Regions from separate parts of the Paenibacillus sp. SORGH_AS_0306 genome, predicted to be linked through region 2. Evidence: riboswitches for the same ligand, from Rfam matches in the RefSeq annotation. Region 2 holds a riboswitch; each other region holds the start of a gene.
What was found. Region 2 has a riboswitch for cyclic di-AMP ahead of QE450_RS20355 (resuscitation-promoting factor). Riboswitches for the same ligand answer to the same signal wherever they lie in the genome.
Positions count from the first base shown of each region.

Region 1: another riboswitch for cyclic di-AMP. It lies ahead of QE450_RS19210 (hypothetical protein); the one in region 2 lies ahead of QE450_RS20355 (resuscitation-promoting factor).
Region 3: another riboswitch for cyclic di-AMP. It lies ahead of kdpF (K(+)-transporting ATPase subunit F); the one in region 2 lies ahead of QE450_RS20355 (resuscitation-promoting factor).

Region 1 is NZ_JAUTBP010000001.1:4,345,309-4,348,593, reverse strand. Features, by position in the region: gene QE450_RS19220 (universal stress protein) at 1-9, opposite strand, end outside; gene QE450_RS19215 (hypothetical protein) at 61-519, opposite strand; cyclic di-AMP (ydaO/yuaA leader) riboswitch at 931-1,108, shown strand; gene QE450_RS19210 (hypothetical protein) at 1,229-1,624, shown strand; gene QE450_RS19205 (oxidoreductase) at 1,706-2,443, shown strand; gene QE450_RS19200 (hypothetical protein) at 2,489-2,809, shown strand; gene QE450_RS19195 (hypothetical protein) at 2,833-3,285, shown strand, end outside.
Region 2 is NZ_JAUTBP010000001.1:4,602,930-4,606,214, forward strand. Features, by position in the region: gene QE450_RS20350 (TatD family hydrolase) at 1-544, shown strand, start outside; cyclic di-AMP (ydaO/yuaA leader) riboswitch at 740-963, shown strand; gene QE450_RS20355 (resuscitation-promoting factor) at 1,287-2,405, shown strand; gene rnmV (ribonuclease M5) at 2,603-3,151, shown strand; gene rsmA (16S rRNA (adenine(1518)-N(6)/adenine(1519)-N(6))-dimethyltransferase RsmA) at 3,153-3,285, shown strand, end outside.
Region 3 is NZ_JAUTBP010000001.1:1,621,597-1,624,881, forward strand. Features, by position in the region: gene QE450_RS07305 (carboxypeptidase regulatory-like domain-containing protein) at 1-581, shown strand, start outside; cyclic di-AMP (ydaO/yuaA leader) riboswitch at 885-1,089, shown strand; cyclic di-AMP (ydaO/yuaA leader) riboswitch at 1,152-1,333, shown strand; gene kdpF (K(+)-transporting ATPase subunit F) at 1,582-1,662, shown strand; gene kdpA (potassium-transporting ATPase subunit KdpA) at 1,682-3,285, shown strand, end outside.

The sequences.
Region 1 (3,285 bases), 260 kb from region 2:
AGAATTCAAGCTAGATACACTCCTTTATTGAGGTAGTTATGATCCATTAACCATAATTATTTAAAAGGAATAATAAGCGATTGTATAATCTAACAAAAAAGCATGATTCACCAGTATATCAGAAGATGCCCATACATCGGGCGGATCTTGTAGACGATTGCATAGATCAGTTAAAGCCTCTGCCATCACCTGACTACGCACATCTCCCCAGCTAGCATGATGTTGAGCGATATGAGATTGGGCTTGCTCTAGCGAGCATTTTTTCAGCGTAGAGAATACCCGGCACCATTTCACCAGGTCTAAATGTTGAACCTGATCGGTAAACGAATATTCCGCCCAACCGGTAATCCCATGACTTGCTATTTTTAACAGCCCACAATGCAGATACCCATCCATATCAGGTAACGCGAGCAGATGATTATCATACTGAAACACTTCAATCGAATGAATATGATGTGTAGCCAGATCCACCGTGGATACAGTGTTGCTAGCAGGCGCTATCGGCGAAATTAAACTCATCTCAAATCTACACTCCTTCAAATAAAATCGCTATCTCTATACATAGTAAAACCAGATAAATCAGTAGCCGGCACACTTTTTTGATGTCAGATATTGTTAGCAATCATAGTACCGTTAAGGATAGAAGTAAAATCAAATCTAAGCTTTTAATAGGCGTTATATGCTTGAAAATAACGATGTAATCGGATTCATTGGTCTCAATCACGTTCTAATGGCTATCATGCTCGCTGATACAACCGTTTATATAAATACTGCGCAAACAGCAGAAAAAGAAGGATGGAATGATGCAAATAAGAGCATACTGCTCAAAAGATAAAGGAATTGATTCAAATTCACTCCTTATGAAGAGTCAGACTGCTTTACAAACGAAAAAGGCGGGCGTATGATTTCATTCAAGTTCATTACAGCTTAATGGCTGAAAGGCTAAATCTAGACCTTTCAGAAAGCGGGGGAACCATACGAATAGACAGGGTATTACAAGATCTATTCAGGGGTGAATCAGAGACGACAGCTCAGGCTGATCTATCTGTAGGGAGACTCTTACTTCCGAATCCGTCAGCTAACCTCGTAAGCTGCAATAAGAGAGACGACAACAGTCATCTATGCCATATCAGGGGCTTTTTTGCTCCTGTCTTAGAAGCTGATGAAGAGGTCCTCTTCTAACGGCTTTTTTTTGTTGTCTACAATGAGTGGAGGAGCGCGAACACGCATGGAGTACGAACAGGAATTTGTACTGGTATCGCCTGCTACAGTAGCAGGGGAGCAATTTATTCAATTACTCAAAGTTAAAAAAATACCGTTTGCTATTATAGTGAACAGTCAGGCAGATCAGATTCGATTTGAAAAGATAGGTATTGAGCATATTCTGGTAATAGATACTCAGCGACAAGACTTATGGCGTATCCCGCAATTGAATATTGGCAAAATCTATTTATTTGAACGTAGTCTACCGTTATGTTGTCGTTATATCCAGATCTGTCGTGCATGGACATCTGATAAGCTATATGTCATTACAGAAGGTAGCCAATCACGCTTAATTTATCGTGGTTTGGGTGCAGATTATATTATTCATACCAATGGAAGTAGTGCTTCGTTTTTATTATAAAAAAAGACTGCTGATCCAACGATCATTTTATTTTGCAATTTGTCGGTGATATCTTGATAATAAAGAAGATAGAGAACCAAGATGATGCGCAGAATGGAGATGATCGTTGTGATCGGTAAAACAGCACTCGTCGCTGGAGCAACAGGTCTTGTGGGCAAAAAGTTGTTGCGTCAGTTATTAGATAGCACAGAATATACACGAGTGATTGCTCTTGTCCGTGAACCTGTGCAACAACTACAACATCTGAAGTTGCAACAGATCGTAGTGGATTATCATAGATTAGAAGATTATCGAGCAGAGATGAAAGCAGATGATGTCTTTTGCTGTCTCGGTACAACGATTAAGCAAGCAGGAACGCAAGCGCAGATGATCGAGATTGATGTATTGTATCCTGTGTCTGTCGCTATGGTGGCGTACAAACAAGGAGCCAAGCAGTTTATCGTGATCAGCTCGATGGGCGCTGATCCCAAATCCAGTATTTTTTATACACGTACCAAAGGAGATATGGAGCAACGGTTACAACAAGTTGGTTATTCTTCATTATCGATTGTTCGTCCATCCTTATTGCTAGGCAAACGCAAAAATAGCCGCGCAGGAGAGCAATTCGGTGCTGTAGTCTCTCAAGCACTATCATTTCTAATGATAGGTCCTCTCCGCAAATATCGAGGTATCGAAGCAAGTGACGTTGCACGAGCGATGTATCGGATCGCTCAGACCTCCAAGTCAGGTACTCACATATATATGTCAGATCAATTACAACGAATCGCAGACGAGTCCCAGAGTCGCTCTGCTTCGATAAGCAAATCAGCGAGATCGTAGTAGGTTATAGTTCAATTTTTAATTATAGAAATGGAGAATATCAATATGCCTCAGTTAGAACCAAAGCAAGCCGCTTCAATTATCGAAAAATGGATTGCTTTTTACGATATGGATAATGCCAAAGCATGGGATAAAGACGATTATCCTTTTATCCAATCTTCTTGCAAAGTGATGCGAAGCGCTATTCAAGCATTACGTGGAAAAGCACCTGCACCTAATGAACGTCGCAAAATCGTGACTGGACTTGAAGATTGGTTAGATGATTCATTTATGGACGATCCGAATGAATGGGAAAAAGAAAATAAAGCATTTGTGCAAGAAGCATTAGAAGCGATTCAATTTACAATTCAATTTCTACAAAAATAATGAATAACAGGTAGGAGTGCTCTATGCCAGACGGGTATATTCCACTGTGCAGTCGTGTAATTGGCGATTTTTATATTGCATTTGAACCGCACTCCCATAGTCTAAATATCTATATGCACAGACCAGAACCAGCGCTAGAAGTATCTACAGTTGGTTCTAGGAGTCTATCGGATGATCAATCTACCATTCCGCCTGCTTCGATGTTGTTGATCGGGTATCTCAAGGTCACATATTCACAAGCTGCTAAGCCTACCGAGTCAGAAGATGATCCTTCTGAAAAAGGGTGCGGTCTGGATGCGGTCTATATCAGTGATTTTCAAATCTATTTCAATTATCAAGATCTCAAATTAGCTGTACCTGTAATTACGCTGTTGCGAGATACATTATCGGCTGAAGGATATCGTCTACTGGCTGCACATATTTTCAAAAATGAACGCTCCTATGCCAAATTACATCATACGTATATCGAGCGTTGT
Region 2 (3,285 bases):
CGAATGGATCGAATCGTTATGCAAACATGAGAAAGTAGTCGCTATCGGTGAGATCGGTCTTGATTATCACTGGGATACTTCACCAAAAGAAGTGCAACACAAAGTATTACGTGAACAAATTGGTCTGGCACGCTCCATTCATATGCCGATTGTGATTCATAATCGTGATGCACACGAAGATATTGTAAAGATTTTACGTGAAGAAAATGCACATGAAGTCGGAGGAGTGATGCACTCTTTTTCAGGTAGCTGGGAAACAGCCAAAATGTGTCTTGATATGGGCTTCCATTTATCGTTTGGAGGACCGATTACATTCAAAAATGCGAAGCAACCTAAAGAGGTGTTACAAAAGGTTCCGATGGACCGTCTTTTACTTGAAACAGATTCCCCATTTTTGACACCACATCCTTATCGTGGAAAACGAAATGAGTCCGGTTATGTGACACTTGTAGCAGAAGCGGCAGCAGCGCTAAAAGGGGTATCACTGGAAGAAATTAGTACAATTACAACTAAAAATGCACTGGAACGATTTGGCATTCGATGAAAAACAGAGTAAATCACGCAAAAAACATCGTTAAACGGATATATGAATAAATTATCATCAAAAAATCGGAGAATATGACAACTTTTTAACCATTTATTCAGAAAAACGTGCTTGCTCGTCGCTTTACATGAGGGTTGGGTTCGGGATATTATTTCATCAGTGATTTAATCTTGCTGTTATCACGCAAGATTCCATGATTCGGTCTCGCTGAGTTTCCTGCATAGGAAAACGGGGGAACCAACATATGTCTTCAAGCCATTATTATCAGAATACCGAAGTCATTATGTATGATTCCTTTTACAGGGTCTATGGGGTGAATTGGAGGTACTCGCGCCATGAGCGGAGGAGCCTTCAAAGGGCAAGCAATACAATGTGTCCGAATCCGACAGCTAACCCCGTAAGCGATGCAGAGGCAACCTCGTATTTTCTAACGTTTTCCGAACTGTATTCAAATACGTCGGAAGCCAAGGAAAAGTTGCTCTTGCTCTTTTCCAGAGGCTTCTTTTGTTTTGGGCAAAACGAAAAGGTACAGAGATACGATATTTGAAGCTTGATCTTTCAGATATTAGGTATGTCCCTTAGACTGACCATGGCGCAGGCATTTTTGAACATCACGAAAGATTATCACACAGATTCGATAATCTTATGCTTACGATCAGCCTGTGAAAATTCTGTTATATAGTCGCGTCATATACAATTACGTCACAGCTAGACGGCGAGACTATGAAGGAGGACGGAAGAAGTGGCAATTGCTCCTTTCGAAAAAACCCATGGTTCGCGCTCATCCAGCATGTCTTATGCGCTGAGTTGGAAGCAACAAAATCTACGCTATGTATTGTGGGCTGCATTATTGGTTATCGCTCTTGCAGCGATGCTATTGTCCCTACTTTATAATCAAGCGGGTAAAAATATTTCTGTTGTCATTGACGGCAAAGCACAAACCGTGGAAACACGTAAATTGATGCTTTCTCAACTGCTTGATGAAAATCAAATTAAAGTGGCACCACAAGATAAAGTGTCAATGCCGATGAATGGCGCACTTCAAGATGGCGATAAAGTTTACATTAACCATGCGGTTGCAGTAAACATTACGGCAGATGGTGGTACGAAGAAAATCTATACCACCTCTAAGACAGTTGGTAACACATTGGAGCAAGCTGGATTAACATTGTCAGGTCAAGATCAACTTACACCAGCAATGGAATCTTCAGTTCATGACAATATGGATATCAAGATTGTTCGCACCAAATCGTTTGTAGCGAAAAAAGTTGTAAAGATTCCTTATCAAACTGTTAAAAAAACCGATGCTTCTATGGTTGAAGGTAAAACAAAGTTAGTACAAAGTGGTCAAACAGGTAAAGTGGTTCAATACATCGAGAAAGTATACGAAGATGGAGAATTCGTCTCCAAACGTATGGTTGATAAAAAAACAACCGCAAAAGTGCAAGATAAGATTGTAGCAATAGGTACCAAAAAAGAAGAGCCTAAGCTTCTTGCAGCTGCATCATCTAGTGGAGGTTCCAGTAATAGTACTTCCAAAGCAGGTGTAGATTTTTCTTATGCGAAAGTACTGAACAATGTATCTCTTACTGCTTATTCGTCTCAAGAACCTGGTCTAGGTACAGTGACTGCTTCTGGAGCACGTGTAACAGAAGGTCGTACGATTGCAGTCGATACGAGTGTCATTCCTATGGGATGGTGGGTATACATTGAAGGCATTGGCTTCCGCCGTGCTGAAGATACCGGTAGTGCTATTAACGGTAATAAAATCGACGTATATATAGACAGCTTGAGCCAAGCAAGAGCATTTGGACGTAAATCCGGTTACACTGTATATGTAATTGGTCCGGTTAAACCCTAGTCAGGGTGTTGATTGGGATAACGCCATTGCTTAAGCCCAGTCATCTGTTATATGATATAAATAATATTAACCATGAGCGTGAATAAGGAAAACAAAAAGAAGAGGAATATTCCTCTTCTTTTTGTTCTGTTAAGATCAATTTATAGTGAATAGATAGAGGTCATTATTTACAGAGTGAAGGGAAGCGTACAATCAACGTGATTAAAGAAGTGATTGTGGTGGAAGGTAGAGACGATACAGTAGCGATTAAACGAGCTGTAGACGCGGATACGATCGAAACTGGTGGTTCAGCGATTGGAGCTCATGTTATTCGTCGGGTGAAGTTAGCTCAAGAACGCCGCGGTGTGATCATATTAACAGATCCTGATTTTGCTGGTGAACGGATACGTAAGATCGTCGCGCAGAAAGTACCTGGTTGTAAACATGCTTTTATTCCTGAAAGCGAAGCTACGCTCAAAGGTGATATCGGTGTTGAGAATGCTTCGCCTGAAGCGATTCGTGAAGCACTTGCACGTGTACATTCTGAAATGCCAGAAGCAGAGATTTTGATCGATTGGGAAGACTTGATTATGACAGGACTGGTAATGCAGCCAGATGCAGCAGAGCGAAGAATGAAAATGGGCAACTTGTTAGGGATAGGGTATGGCAACGGAAAACAGTTCCATAAGCGTTTGCGCATTTTTGGAATAAGCCGTGAAGAATTTGCAGCAGCACTTTCACAAATGGAAGCGGAGGAAGAACAATAATATGGATGAACGACTAGATATAGCGACACCCAAACGCACCAAAGAAATTATAAATAAGTATGGATTTTCATTTAAAAAAAGTCTCGGTCAGAACTTTTTGATCGATTCGAATATTTTGAACAAAATTGTAGAAG
Region 3 (3,285 bases), 3.0 Mb from region 2:
ATGGAACATATCAGTTACAGCTATTTAATGCTAATCTAGTGAGTCAAGGAACACTTGCTCAGAATACCAATGGTCAAGTTACATTACCTGCGGGCACTTATTATATTCAAGTATTAGCACCTTCCACATTCGATCTCACTAAACCATACAAATTATCTGTTAATTATCAGACAGCAGATGTCTCAAGAGTGACTGTTAGTGATATCACTACAGATGGTGGTGTCTATGGATTTATTGATTATGGACAAGGTAAAAAGTGGCGTGTGAAAAGCAATATAGTGATTACTGGTCGTGCATTTGATGCAACAGGTACTCCTGTAGGCAATGCTATAGTAACTACCAATATCACGACTATTTTAAATGGCAAAGTGATTTCTGGAACAGCTACTACGGATGGGTATGGTAATTTTACAATGCCTGTCTATATTAATAACCCGGGTGTAGGACAATATACATTCCAATCTTCTCGGTACAGACATTACTATGATGTAGTCAGAATCCAATTTTTCAACAATGGAAAACAACTCAATTCAGACATCAGCACGTTGTACCATTTTGCTTATGAAATTTATACAGGTTGACATAACAAGGCAAAATGATAGGATGTTGCGTAACAAATGACATAATCGTTTTCAGAATTTACTGCAAAACAATGATTAATATCATGTAACTAAAATAAAAAAGTAGATAAACGATGAAAAAGAGAGAAAATAGGAGCCTGAGATAGATAACTTTTCAATAGTTATCTGAAAATGAAAGCTGTGATGATTCACAGCTTTTTTTGCGTCTTTTCTCAGCTTTACAGTTGACAAGGACAGGCGTATTATTCATTGCAGGCAGTTGATGAATACGATTCAGCAACTGATATAAATGAAGTTTCCAATGTTTGTTGATCGCTGAGTTTTCGGTATTAACCGAAAAACGGGGGAACCAAATTGCGATTTCACAAAACGGTGTGAGAGCCGGAATGTGAATCGTTGGGGTGAATCTGCATACTGACTTAACCATGGTATAGTCAGACAATGCAGTAGGGCGACTCTCACCGCCCGAATCCGACAGCTAACCTCGTAAGCGTGGATTAGGAGAGAAGTGTGAAGCTTGTGCCGATCTGACACAGTGTAATACGACTCTGTGTTTTTTGATATGTTAACAATGTCACAACGCTTAATTTTCATATGCATATGAAAAGCGGGGGAACCAACCGTTGATGAAGATAACTGATACGAAGAGTCAGTTACTACACAACATGGGGTGAATTCCGGTATCTACCGGAACGGGCGATCTTCCAGCCCGAATCCGACAGCTAACTCCGTAAGCGTATAGGGGAGAACTCCTAACCAGCAACTCGGCAGGTACACGATAAGTGTGCGTGTTTGTAGAGGCCTGGGGAAAAGTTCTGCTTTTCTCCAGGCTTCTTTTTTTATGCCTTTTTTAGCAAATGATTACTTACAAAATGAATGCAGGGAGTCTTACACACATGATGGATATACTGATGATTGGTTTAATGGTGATCATGACTTTAGGGTTGAGCGGGTTGCTGCAATGGGCATCTGTAGCTATCGGAGAAAGAAGGAATGAGCGATGACTTGGCTGCTGTGGATTATTATTGGTGGATTAACAATCTATCTATGTTATGCATTGATTTATCCAGAAAAATTCTAATGGGTCAGGGGAGAACATCGTGAGTATCTTTTCATATATCGGAATTGCAGTCACTATTATCATCGCTATACTTATTGCTCGGCCAACCGGACATTATATTGCTTATGCTTTTGAAAATAAACCCAATCGCTTGGATCGTTGGTTTTATCCGATAGAGAAATGGATTTACAGGTTCGGCGGTATCAAAAATGAAAATCAAACATGGAAGCAGTATGCAGGAGCGGTTCTGATCAGTAATTCAGTGATCTTGCTGATTACGTACATGATCTTTCGTTTCCAACATATTTTACCAATGAATCCAGCAGGAATTACTAATATGAGTCCTGATCTGGCATTTAATACAGCGATTAGTTTTATTACAAATACCAATTTACAGCATTATAGCGGAGAAAGCGGATTGTCTTTATTCTCACAGATGACAGCGATCATCTTTATGATGTTTGTATCGCCGGCGACAGGGATTGCAGTCGCTATTGCATTTATTAGAGGAATCACAGGTAAGCCGCTCGGCAATTTCTTTACAGATCTCGTACGAGCAATCACACGAATCTTATTACCATTAGCATTTGTAATGGCAATTGTATTTGTAGGATTAGGTGTACCGCAGACATTGCATACTTTAATCACTGCGCAGACGTTACAAGGAACAGAGCAACAGATTGGTACCGGCCCTATAGGATCATTTCTAGCGATCAAAGAATTAGGTAACAATGGTGGCGGGTATTTTGGAGCCAACTCTGCTCATCCTTTTGAAAATCCGGGAGGATTCAGTAACATGTTACAGATGTTAATGATGTTACTTGTGCCGATGTCACTTCCATTTACGTATGGTAAAATGGTCGGCAACTCGAAACAAGGTAGAGTATTATTTGTATCAATGGTGATGATGTTTGTCGTCATGCTTAGTGTATCTCTTGTCAGTGAATCTCAAGGGAACCCATTGATTAATCAATTAGGTATTCAACATCAGTCTGGATCGATGGAAGGTAAAGAAGTACGGTTAGGTGAAGCACAATCTTCATTCTACTCTGTCGTCACAACCGCTTCAGAGACAGGTGCTGTCAATAACATGCATGACACGTTAACACCTATTGGCGGATTGATTTCACTTGGGAATATGATGCTTAATACGGTATTTGGCGGTTCTGGTGTAGGATTATTAAATATTCTAATGTATGCCATTATTGCTGTGTTCTTATCCGGTCTAATGGTTGGACGAACACCTGAATTTCTCGGTCGCAAAATTGAAGGTAAAGAAATGAAGCTGATTGCAGTCACATTGCTGATTCAACCTTTATTGGTATTAGCGCCAACAGCAATAGCTGTGATGACACAATCCGATACGATTTCTAATCCAGGTTATCATGGATTAACACAAGCGTTGTATGAATTTACTTCATCAGCTGCGAATAACGGATCAGGATTTGAAGGACTAGGCGATAATACACCGTTTTGGAATATTATGACCGGTGTCGTTATGTTTATCAGTCGTTATTTCTCAATGGTAACGTTGTTAGCTGTTGCAGGGTCATTAATGGCGAAAAAACCTGTTCCAGAAACAAGCGGAACATTGCGTACAGATCAAGCATTGTTCGGCGGTATGTTTATTATTTCTGTTATTTT